One region of the Lysinibacillus sp. JNUCC 51 genome, then DNA from elsewhere that is predicted to be linked to it. Evidence: a T-box and tRNA genes for the amino acid it is inferred to sense, from the RefSeq annotation. Region 1 holds a T-box; the other holds one or more tRNA genes.

Region 1 (5,479 bases):
TTGAATGAAAGCTAAAAAAACACACAGAGAAACACATATAAAGTGAGAATCCGTGTATTGAATATTAATTTCATACTAATGGAGTTGTTGTGCACCTGATAGCGCTTATCTGATTACCGTATTTCACCAAATGTAACACATATTTTTTGTTGCATATACAATCATTAAAAAACAGCGGATGACTATATCGCCATCCGCTGTCTGTAATCTTACATATTTTTTAGTTCTTCTAAACGTTTTAATACAACCGCATGTTTACTTTCGTAATCGGCTAATTTTTCACGCTCCGCATTAACTAATGCTTCCGGCGCTTTAGACACGAATTTCTCATTCGATAATTTACCAGTTACAAGCTTCACTTCTTTTGCCCATTTTTCTAATTCTTTTTCAAGACGAACAATTTCTTCTTCTAGATTAATAAGTCCAACAAGCGGTAAGAATAGCTCAGCTCCAGTTACTACTGCTGTCATTGACTGACCAGGAGCCTCTAAGCCTTCTCCAATTGTTAGTGATTCTGGATTACAGAATTTTTCTAAGTACGCTTTATTGGCTTCAAGTACTGTAACCGTTGTAGCATCCTTAGCTGAAATATATAACGGCACTTTTTTGCTCATTGGTGTATTAACTTCCGCACGAATATTACGTACTGAACGTATAATATCCATTAGGAGCTTCATATTGTCTGCTTCCTCTGCAAAATGAAGATCCGCACGTACAGTTGGCCATGCTGCCACTGTGATTGATTCACCTTCATGAGGTAAGTGCTGCCAGATTTCTTCCGTAATGAATGGCATGAATGGATGTAATAGACGCATAGTTTGATCTAAAACATAAGCTAAAATAGAACGAGTTGTTTTCTTAGCTGCTTCGTCATCACCGTATAACGGTAATTTCGCCATTTCAATATACCAAGAACAGAAATCATCCCAAATGAAGTTATAAAGCTCGCGGCCAACTTCACCAAATTCGTAGCGCTCAGCAAGAGATGTTACACGTTCAATTGTTTCATTTAAGCGAGTAAGGATCCATTTATCGGCAACTGATTTTTCACCAGTTAAGTCGATTTCATCATATGTCATACCTTCCATGTTCATTAAAGCAAAACGAGAGGCATTCCAAATTTTATTAGAAAAGTTCCAAACTGCTTCTACTTTTTCAGTTGTATAGCGTAAATCTTGACCAGGTGATGATCCAGTAGCTAAGAAGTAACGTAATGAATCGGCACCATATTGATCAATAACGTCCATAGGGTCTACACCATTGCCAAGTGATTTACTCATCTTACGTCCTTCACCATCACGTACTAAACCGTGAATTAACACATCTTTGAATGGGCGCTGACCTGTAAATTCAAGACCTTGGAAAATCATTCGAGAAACCCAGAAGAAAATAATATCATAACCAGTTACAAGTGTGCTTGTTGGATAGTAACGTTTATATTCTTCATTTGTCTCATCTGGCCAACCCATTGTAGAAAATGGCCATAGTGCTGATGAGAACCATGTATCTAATACGTCTTCATCTTGTGTCCAGTTTTCTACATCTGCTGGTGCTTCTTTTCCTACGTAAATTTCACCTGTTTCATTGTGATACCAAGCTGGGATTTGATGACCCCACCATAACTGACGTGAGATACACCAGTCACGAATGTTTTCCATCCAGCGAGAATATGTGTTTTCAAAACGAGATGGTACGAAGTTTACTTGGCCTTCTTCATCTTTTTGAAGAGCAAGTGAAGCATCAGCAAGTGGTTGCATTTTTACGAACCATTGTGCTGAAAGATATGGCTCTACAACAGCACCCGAACGTTCAGAGTGACCTACTGAATGTGTATGCTCTTCAATACGGATAAGCACGCCCGCTTCCTGTAAATCTGCTACGATTTGCTTACGGCATTCAAAGCGATCCATACCGTTATACTTGCCAGCAAGCTCGTTCATTGTACCATCTTCATGCATTACAAGAATGCGTTCTAGATTATGGCGGTTACCAACCTCAAAGTCATTAGGATCGTGTGCTGGTGTCATTTTAACAACCCCAGTACCAAATTCCATATCTACGTAGTCATCTGCTACGATTGGAATTTCACGACCTACGATTGGTAAAATAACTGTTTTACCAATTAAGTCTTGATAACGCTCATCTTTCGGGTGCACGGCTACCCCAGAGTCACCTAGCATTGTTTCAGGACGTGTAGTTGCTACTTCTACATATCCTGAGCCATCAGCCAATGGGTATTTCATATGATAGAATGCACCTTGAACATCTTTATAGATAACTTCAATATCTGATAATGCTGTTTTTGCAGCAGGGTCCCAGTTAATAATGCGTTCGCCACGATAGATTAAGCCTTTTTCATATAATTGAACGAAAACAGTTTTAACTGCATCGGAAAGACCTTCATCAAGTGTGAAACGCTCACGAGAATAATCCAATGCAAGACCAAGTTTCGCCCATTGATCGCGAATATGCCCAGCATACTCTTCTTTCCATTCCCATGTTTTTTCGAGGAATTTTTCACGACCTAAATCATAACGTGTAATATTATCTTCTCGTAGTTTGGCCTCTACTTTTGCCTGTGTTGCAATACCTGCATGGTCCATTCCTGGTAACCAAAGTGCATCATAACCTTGCATGCGCTTCATACGAATTAAAATATCTTGTAATGTTGTATCCCATGCATGACCAAGATGCAATTTACCTGTTACATTCGGTGGTGGAATAACGATAGAATAAGGCTCCTTTTCACTTGTAGGCTGCGCCTCAAAAAATTTCCCTTGTAACCACCATTCATAACGACCCGCTTCAATGGACTGCGGATCATATTTTGTAGGCATTGAAATGTTTTCTGTCATTTTGACTCCTCCTGTTGACTTAATAATTTTACCGGTGTGAGATAGTACCAATCATTCTGTTTTTATGTCTCAGGTAGAGGCACATGTAGCAGAAGATTAATGAAAATAAAAAAAACTCCAAACGTCTAAAAGGACGAAGGAGTTTAAGTTCGCGGTACCACCTTTAATTCCAGCAGAGGCGAGTTAAGCTGTCACACATTTCATCAGAAAAAATGTACATCTTGCTTAAGCCTTTTACTACTGGCTCTCAATTCGGTAACGGTGTTTAACCGGCTTTAACTACTGTTAGTTCACTAAAGCTGCTCGAGGGCTACATTCAATTAGGTACATATAGAAACTTCTCAGCTACCGTTTCCTCTCTTAAAATGTACTTATAATTTACTCTTCCCTGTCATAGCATCTATATTCGACTTTTTCACATTGTACCGCAAAATCGTGGAATTTTTCAAGTGATTTAGTCATTTTTTAGGAAGCACTACTAGAAAAGGAAGTGAAAATTCAAATGCGTCGACGCAAGTATAATCCTTGGCATTTACCACCATGGCTACGACAATTTCGTTTTTATTGCAAAACGATAATTGTACCAATTTGTGTTTTTCAGTTTGTACGTGTCATCATCATTCCAACATCTGGAGATTTCATTATTTTATTGCTCCTGCTACTTCTATGCTATTTACTTTTGAAAGAAGTCATTTGAAACACGAACCTTTAGCGGTGTATAGTCTTCCGTTAAATCCCAGATCATAGATGGAGCTTCCCCCCAAGAGCTGGATTCACGGACTACAATATGACTCGAGGATTCCCTCAACATTGTTTTTTGCTCAGCTTGTGCAAGCTTTTCTTTTTTGTCTGAAGCTACTATTGCTTCAGACTTTTCCTTTTGTGCTGCAAATGTTACATTCTTTGATTTTTCCTCTTGTATTGATGTTGTTACAACTGCGGATTTTTCTTCTCGTATTGAATCCATTACTTCTGTAGACTTTTCATATTGTGCCGAAGCTGCAGTTACTGCAGGTTGTTTTACCTGTGACGTATCTTTAAAAGCCGCTTTCTCTATCTGAGCTGAAGCATTGACAGTGACTGGCTGCTTTTCTAAAATATGCGCTTTTTCGAATGCTGGCTCTGGCTCATTAAAAATACTTGTAACTGTCCATTCTAGCTGACACATCTGATTAGTCAATATAGGTCGAATATCCTTTACCATTAAATCTTCAATAGCTGCATCCTTTGGTAAATCCACATTTAAAGGAACTGCATACTCAAAATAACCAGTATCCCCTTGAATATCTAACGCATTAATTCGTACTAATTCTTCATCATCCATGAAAGCTTGCATGTCTTGAAAATCAAAGCGAACATGTGCTGTGATATGATAAATACCATTTAATCGTAAAGAATCTTCTAACTGCATCGTCTGCCACCGTGGCTTGATTTGTACAGCTGCTATTTCTGTAGGGCAGCCATAACCAGGAAAACAAAAAGTTTCACTCATATTCCAAGTTTTCTGTTCGATAATAATCCCTCCCCTTGCATCATATGAATCTCCAAAGGTGAGTATGCTATAAGATGAATAATCAATTTCGTCTTGGCGTAATAATGTAGCTGTCGCTTTGCTTTCACTCAGAAAAACAATACGTTTGGATTTTGAGTTGCACTTTGGAAGGCGACTTATGGAAGGCTCAAGAATAGAGCCAGACCGGTACAGATAATTACTGATGATGAGCCTAAAAAAGACATACTAGAAAACATCTAGCATGCCTTATTACTGTTTGTATCAATTATGCCACGGCATAATTGCGTCTGGAGTCGGCTTTTTTGCACAAAGCCGATTCCGTGACATCCGCTGGAGGCGTTATTATACATTCACCAATTTAATTTTATTTGCTACACGGTCTGTTAACATTTGTGTTGCTTTTGGTATGATCGGTTTAAAGATTGGATTTAAAACAGGACCAGCTAATCCTCCTGCTACTACTTCCAAGAAGCCTGTCATTTTTGTATTTTCTGCATCAATGCTTTCTGCTAGGAAATAACCGTTTCCTGAAAAATTATCAGAAAGTCCTTTTAATTCGAATGTTACTTTTGTTGGCGCTACCCATTCTAAAATAGTGATTTCTACTTGTACTGTTTTTTTCAGAACACCAACATTGCCTTTAAACGTCCAATTTGAATGTTTTTCATCAATCATTTCATGTGCATTATAACCTGGGACAAGCTTTGCCCATTTTTCCATATCACTGACGAAATCCCATACATTTTCAATTCCTACGGGTACTTCGACCATATGTGTGCCTGTTGCCATATCAATTCACTACTTTCTTTTACGAATAGCTATATTATATACGATTTCGCCCACAATTTGGCTATGCTGAAAGTTATAATTTTAATAATTTTTTTAGTAGTATCGATTATTTTCATTCATTGACAATCCAACGTTAAAGTAAAGCTGTAGTTTAGTGGGATAAATTATCATAAAACTCGAAACGAAAACCACGAAATTCAGTCTAATTTATAAAAGGGAGTGATGATATTGAAAAAATTAGCTTAATTTTATCTTCAATATTTTTTTCAATAGGGTTATTAGGCTGTCTACAAAGTGGTAATGAGGAGAAACTCAACAAAGA
Region 2 (5,479 bases), 1.5 Mb from region 1:
ATCAAGGGTTGCGCTCGTTGCGGGACTTAACCCAACATCTCACGACACGAGCTGACGACAACCATGCACCACCTGTCACCGTTGTCCCCGAAGGGAAAACCATATCTCTACAGTGGTCAACGGGATGTCAAGACCTGGTAAGGTTCTTCGCGTTGCTTCGAATTAAACCACATGCTCCACCGCTTGTGCGGGCCCCCGTCAATTCCTTTGAGTTTCAGTCTTGCGACCGTACTCCCCAGGCGGAGTGCTTAATGCGTTAGCTGCAGCACTAAGGAGCGGAAACCCCCTAACACTTAGCACTCATCGTTTACGGCGTGGACTACCAGGGTATCTAATCCTGTTTGCTCCCCACGCTTTCGCGCCTCAGCGTCAGTTACAGACCAGAAAGTCGCCTTCGCCACTGGTGTTCCTCCAAATCTCTACGCATTTCACCGCTACACTTGGAATTCCACTTTCCTCTTCTGCACTCAAGTCCCCCAGTTTCCAATGACCCTCCACGGTTGAGCCGTGGGCTTTCACATCAGACTTAAAGGACCGCCTGCGCGCGCTTTACGCCCAATAATTCCGGACAACGCTTGCCACCTACGTATTACCGCGGCTGCTGGCACGTAGTTAGCCGTGGCTTTCTAATAAGGTACCGTCAAGGTACAGCCAGTTACTACTGTACTTGTTCTTCCCTTACAACAGAGTTTTACGATCCGAAAACCTTCTTCACTCACGCGGCGTTGCTCCATCAGGCTTTCGCCCATTGTGGAAGATTCCCTACTGCTGCCTCCCGTAGGAGTCTGGGCCGTGTCTCAGTCCCAGTGTGGCCGATCACCCTCTCAGGTCGGCTACGCATCGTCGCCTTGGTGAGCCGTTACCTCACCAACTAGCTAATGCGCCGCGGGCCCATCTTATAGCGACAGCCGAAACCGTCTTTCAGTATTTCGCCATGAAGCAAAATAGATTATTCGGTATTAGCCCCGGTTTCCCGGAGTTATCCCAAACTACAAGGTAGGTTGCCCACGTGTTACTCACCCGTCCGCCGCTAACGTCGAAGGAGCAAGCTCCTTCTCTGTTCGCTCGACTTGCATGTATTAGGCACGCCGCCAGCGTTCGTCCTGAGCCAGGATCAAACTCTCCATAAAAAGAAATTTGATTAGCTCAAATTGTTTTGCTGGCATCATGTTTGATGTCCAAAATTTTGTTTCTTTTACTAACTCAAGGTTAGCTACTAAAAACTTTATTGATTACGTTTTGCTTGTTCAGTTTTCAAGGTTCATTTGTTTTAATTGGTGGAGCCTAGCGGGATCGAACCGCTGACCTCCTGCGTGCAAGGCAGGCGCTCTCCCAGCTGAGCTAAGGCCCCATATAAATTATATTTTTAGGAAATGGTCGGGAAGACAGGATTCGAACCTGCGACCCCTTGGTCCCAAACCAAGTGCTCTACCAAGCTGAGCTACTTCCCGTTTGTTATATTGGCGCGCCCGACAGGAGTCGAACCCATAACCTTCTGATCCGTAGTCAGACGCTCTATCCAATTGAGCTACGGGCGCTAATTATTAAAATAAAAAATGGTGCCGAGGGCCGGAATCGAACCGGCACGGTAGTCACCTACCGCAGGATTTTAAGTCCTGTGCGTCTGCCAGTTCCGCCACCCCGGCACATTTGGAGCGGAAGACGAGGTTCGAACTCGCGACCCCCACCTTGGCAAGGTGGTGTTCTACCACTGAACTACTTCCGCATGTGCATAAGATTTATTTATCCTGGCAATTATGAAATTTAAAAAATATGGTGCGGGTGAAGGGAGTCGAACCCCCACGCCTTGCGGCGCTAGATCCTAAGTCTAGTGCGTCTGCCAATTCCGCCACACCCGCATATTTTGTTGGCAATTTAAATGGTGAGCCATGAAGGACTCGAACCTTCGACCCTCTGATTAAAAGTCAGATGCTCTACCAACTGAGCTAATGGCTCAAAACTATGGTGCCGGCTATAGGAATCGAACCCACGACCTACTGATTACAAGTCAGTTGCTCTACCTGCTGAGCTAAACCGGCAAATGGTGGAGGATGACGGGCTCGAACCGCCGACCCCCTGCTTGTAAGGCAGGTGCTCTCCCAGCTGAGCTAATCCTCCTGGGTAATATGCCTAGCGACGTCCTACTCTCACAGGGGGAAGCCCCCAACTACCATCGGCGCTAAAGAGCTTAACTTCCGTGTTCGGTATGGGAACGGGTGTGACCTCTTTGCCATCATCACTAGACTATTTTAAAGACAAGATTTATTATAACACATTTTGTTATAATTGCAAGCTTTTTTTAAAAAAACTTTCTTGTTCTTTCAAAACTGGATAAACGGTGCATTGAATGTTTCAAACGTTTTGGTTAAGTCCTCGATCGATTAGTATTCGTCAGCTCCATGTGTCACCACACTTCCACCTCGAACCTATCTACCTCATCGTCTTTGAGGGATCTTACTTACTTGCGTAATGGGAAATCTCATCTTGAGGGGGGCTTCATGCTTAGATGCTTTCAGCACTTATCCCGTCCACACATAGCTACCCAGCGATGCCTTTGGCAAGACAACTGGTACACCAGCGGTGTGTCCATCCCGGTCCTCTCGTACTAAGGACAGCTCCTCTCAAATTTCCTACGCCCACGACGGATAGGGACCGAACTGTCTCACGACGTTCTGAACCCAGCTCGCGTACCGCTTTAATGGGCGAACAGCCCAACCCTTGGGACCGACTACAGCCCCAGGATGCGATGAGCCGACATCGAGGTGCCAAACCTCCCCGTCGATGTGGACTCTTGGGGGAGATAAGCCTGTTATCCCCGGGGTAGCTTTTATCCGTTGAGCGATGGCCCTTCCATGCGGAACCACCGGATCACTAAGCCCGTCTTTCGACCCTGCTCGACTTGTAGGTCTCGCAGTCAAGCTCCCTTGTGCCTTTACACTCTACGAATGATTTCCAACCATTCTGAGGGAACCTTTGGGCGCCTCCGTTACCTTTTAGGAGGCGACCGCCCCAGTCAAACTGTCCGCCTGACACTGTCTCCTGCCCCGCTAAGGGGCATGGGTTAGAATTTCAATACAACCAGGGTAGTATCCCACCGACGCCTCCTTCGAAGCTGGCGCTCCGAGATCTCTGGCTCCTACCTATCCTGTACAAGTTGTACCAAAATTCAATATCAGGCTACAGTAAAGCTCCACGGGGTCTTTCCGTCCTGTCGCGGGTAACCTGCATCTTCACAGGTACTATAATTTCACCGAGTCTCTCGTTGAGACAGTGCCCAGATCGTTACGCCTTTCGTGCGGGTCGGAACTTACCCGACAAGGAATTTCGCTACCTTAGGACCGTTATAGTTACGGCCGCCGTTTACTGGGGCTTCAATTCGCAGCTTCGCTTGCGCTAACCACTCCTCTTAACCTTCCAGCACCGGGCAGGCGTCAGCCCCTATACGTCACCTTACGGTTTTGCAGAGACCTGTGTTTTTGCTAAACAGTCGCCTGGGCCTATTCACTGCGGCTCTCATGCGCTTGCACGCTCAAGAGCACCCCTTCTCCCGAAGTTACGGGGTCATTTTGCCGAGTTCCTTAACGAGAGTTCTCTCGCACACCTTAGGATTCTCTCCTCGACTACCTGTGTCGGTTTGCGGTACGGGCACCTCTCACCTCGATAGAGGCTTTTCTTGGCAGTGTGAAATCAGGAACTTCGTCCATACGGACTCGCCATCACAGCTCAACGTTACAGTGTGCGGATTTGCCTACACACACGCCTTACTGCTTGGACGCGCATATCCAACAGCGCGCTTACCCTATCCTACTGCGTCCCCCCATTTCTCAAACGGTGAGGAGGTGGTACAGGAATATCAACCTGTTGTCCATCGCCTACGCCTATCGGCCTCGGCTTAGGTCCCGACTAACCCTGAGCGGACGAGCCTTCCTCAGGAAACCTTAGTCATACGGTGGACGGGATTCTCACCCGTCTTTCGCTACTCATACCGGCATTCTCACTTCTAAGCGCTCCACCAGTCCTTCCGATCTGACTTCAACGCACTTAGAACGCTCTCCTACCACTGACATCGTAGATGTCAATCCACAGCTTCGGTGAATCGTTTAGCCCCGATACATTTTCGGCGCAGCGTCACTCGACCAGTGAGCTATTACGCACTCTTTAAATGATGGCTGCTTCTAAGCCAACATCCTGGTTGTCTGTGCAACGCCACATCCTTTTCCACTTAACGATTACTTTGGGACCTTAGCTGGTGGTCTGGGCTGTTTCCCTTTTGACTACGGATCTTATCACTCGCAGTCTGACTCCCGTGTATAAATATCTGGCATTCGGAGTTTGTCTGAATTCGGTAAACCGGGATGGCCCCCTAGTCCAAACAGTGCTCTACCTCCAGTATTCTCATCACGAGGCTAGCCCTAAAGCTATTTCGGAGAGAACCAGCTATCTCCAAGTTCGATTGGAATTTCTCCGCTACCCACACCTCATCCCCGCACTTTTCAACGTGCGTGGGTTCGGGCCTCCAGTAAGTGTTACCTCACCTTCACCCTGGACATGGGTAGATCACCTGGTTTCGGGTCTACGACCACGTACTATTTCGCCCTATTCAGACTCGCTTTCGCTGCGGCTCCGCCTTCTAAAGCTTAACCTTGCACGTAATCGTAACTCGCCGGTTCATTCTACAAAAGGCACGCTATCACCCATTAACGGGCTCTAACTACTTGTAGGCACACGGTTTCAGGATCTCTTTCACTCCCCTCCCGGGGTGCTTTTCACCTTTCCCTCACGGTACTGGTTCACTATCGGTCACTAGGTAGTATTTAGCCTTGGGAGATGGTCCTCCCGGATTCCGACGGAATTTCACGTGTTCCGCCGTACTCAGGATCCACTCAGGAGAGAACGAACTTTCGACTACAGGGCTTTTACCTGCTCTGGCGGACCTTTCCAAGTCGCTTCATCTAACTCGCTCTTTTGTAACTCCGTATAGAGTGTCCTACAACCCCAAGAGGCAAGCCTCTTGGTTTGGGCTCTTCCCGTTTCGCTCGCCGCTACTCAGGGAATCGATTTTTCTTTCTCTTCCTCCAGGTACTTAGATGTTTCAGTTCCCTGGGTCTGCCTTCAAGACGCTATGTATTCACGTCAAGATACTACGCGATTAAACGTAGTGGGTTCCCCCATTCGGAAATCTCCGGATCAAAGCTCACTTACAGCTCCCCGAAGCATATCGGTGTTAGTGCCGTCCTTCATCGGCTCCTAGTGCCAAGGCATTCGCCGTGCGCCCTTAATAACTTAACCAAGTTATTAAGCCTATAAAAAAACTTAAAAAATAAATGTGTTTGTTACAATTTCAATGTCGTTTTATCCAGTTTTCAAAGAACAAGTTTTGAAGTATTTCATTCGTAAGAATGAACCTTCAAAACTGAACGCAAAACGTAATCTTACAAACCCTAGGTTTGTATTCCGAAAATATCCTTAGAAAGGAGGT

The links. The T-box of region 1 lies ahead of JNUCC51_RS18560 (valine--tRNA ligase). A T-box ahead of a tRNA ligase gene usually reads a tRNA of that ligase, here a tRNA-Val.
Region 2: it encodes a tRNA-Val, which carries the amino acid that the T-box ahead of JNUCC51_RS18560 (valine--tRNA ligase) is inferred to sense. The anticodon was not compared.

The regions. Positions count from the first base shown of each region.
Region 1 covers NZ_CP065545.1:3,849,366-3,854,844, reverse strand. The annotation lists gene JNUCC51_RS18560 (valine--tRNA ligase) at 210-2,855, opposite strand; T-box leader at 2,982-3,259, opposite strand; gene JNUCC51_RS18555 (YszA family small membrane protein) at 3,358-3,552, shown strand; gene JNUCC51_RS18550 (valyl-tRNA synthetase) at 3,529-4,347, opposite strand; gene JNUCC51_RS18545 (SRPBCC family protein) at 4,711-5,157, opposite strand.
Region 2 covers NZ_CP065545.1:2,305,678-2,311,156, forward strand. The annotation lists rRNA gene JNUCC51_RS11040 (16S ribosomal RNA) at 1-1,130, opposite strand, end outside; tRNA gene JNUCC51_RS11045 (tRNA-Ala) at 1,276-1,351, opposite strand; tRNA gene JNUCC51_RS11050 (tRNA-Pro) at 1,375-1,451, opposite strand; tRNA gene JNUCC51_RS11055 (tRNA-Arg) at 1,462-1,538, opposite strand; tRNA gene JNUCC51_RS11060 (tRNA-Leu) at 1,558-1,646, opposite strand; tRNA gene JNUCC51_RS11065 (tRNA-Gly) at 1,652-1,726, opposite strand; tRNA gene JNUCC51_RS11070 (tRNA-Leu) at 1,775-1,859, opposite strand; tRNA gene JNUCC51_RS11075 (tRNA-Lys) at 1,881-1,956, opposite strand; tRNA gene JNUCC51_RS11080 (tRNA-Thr) at 1,964-2,039, opposite strand; tRNA gene JNUCC51_RS11085 (tRNA-Val) at 2,043-2,118, opposite strand; rRNA gene rrf (5S ribosomal RNA) at 2,129-2,244, opposite strand; rRNA gene JNUCC51_RS11095 (23S ribosomal RNA) at 2,362-5,289, opposite strand; rRNA gene JNUCC51_RS11100 (16S ribosomal RNA) at 5,471-5,479, opposite strand, start outside.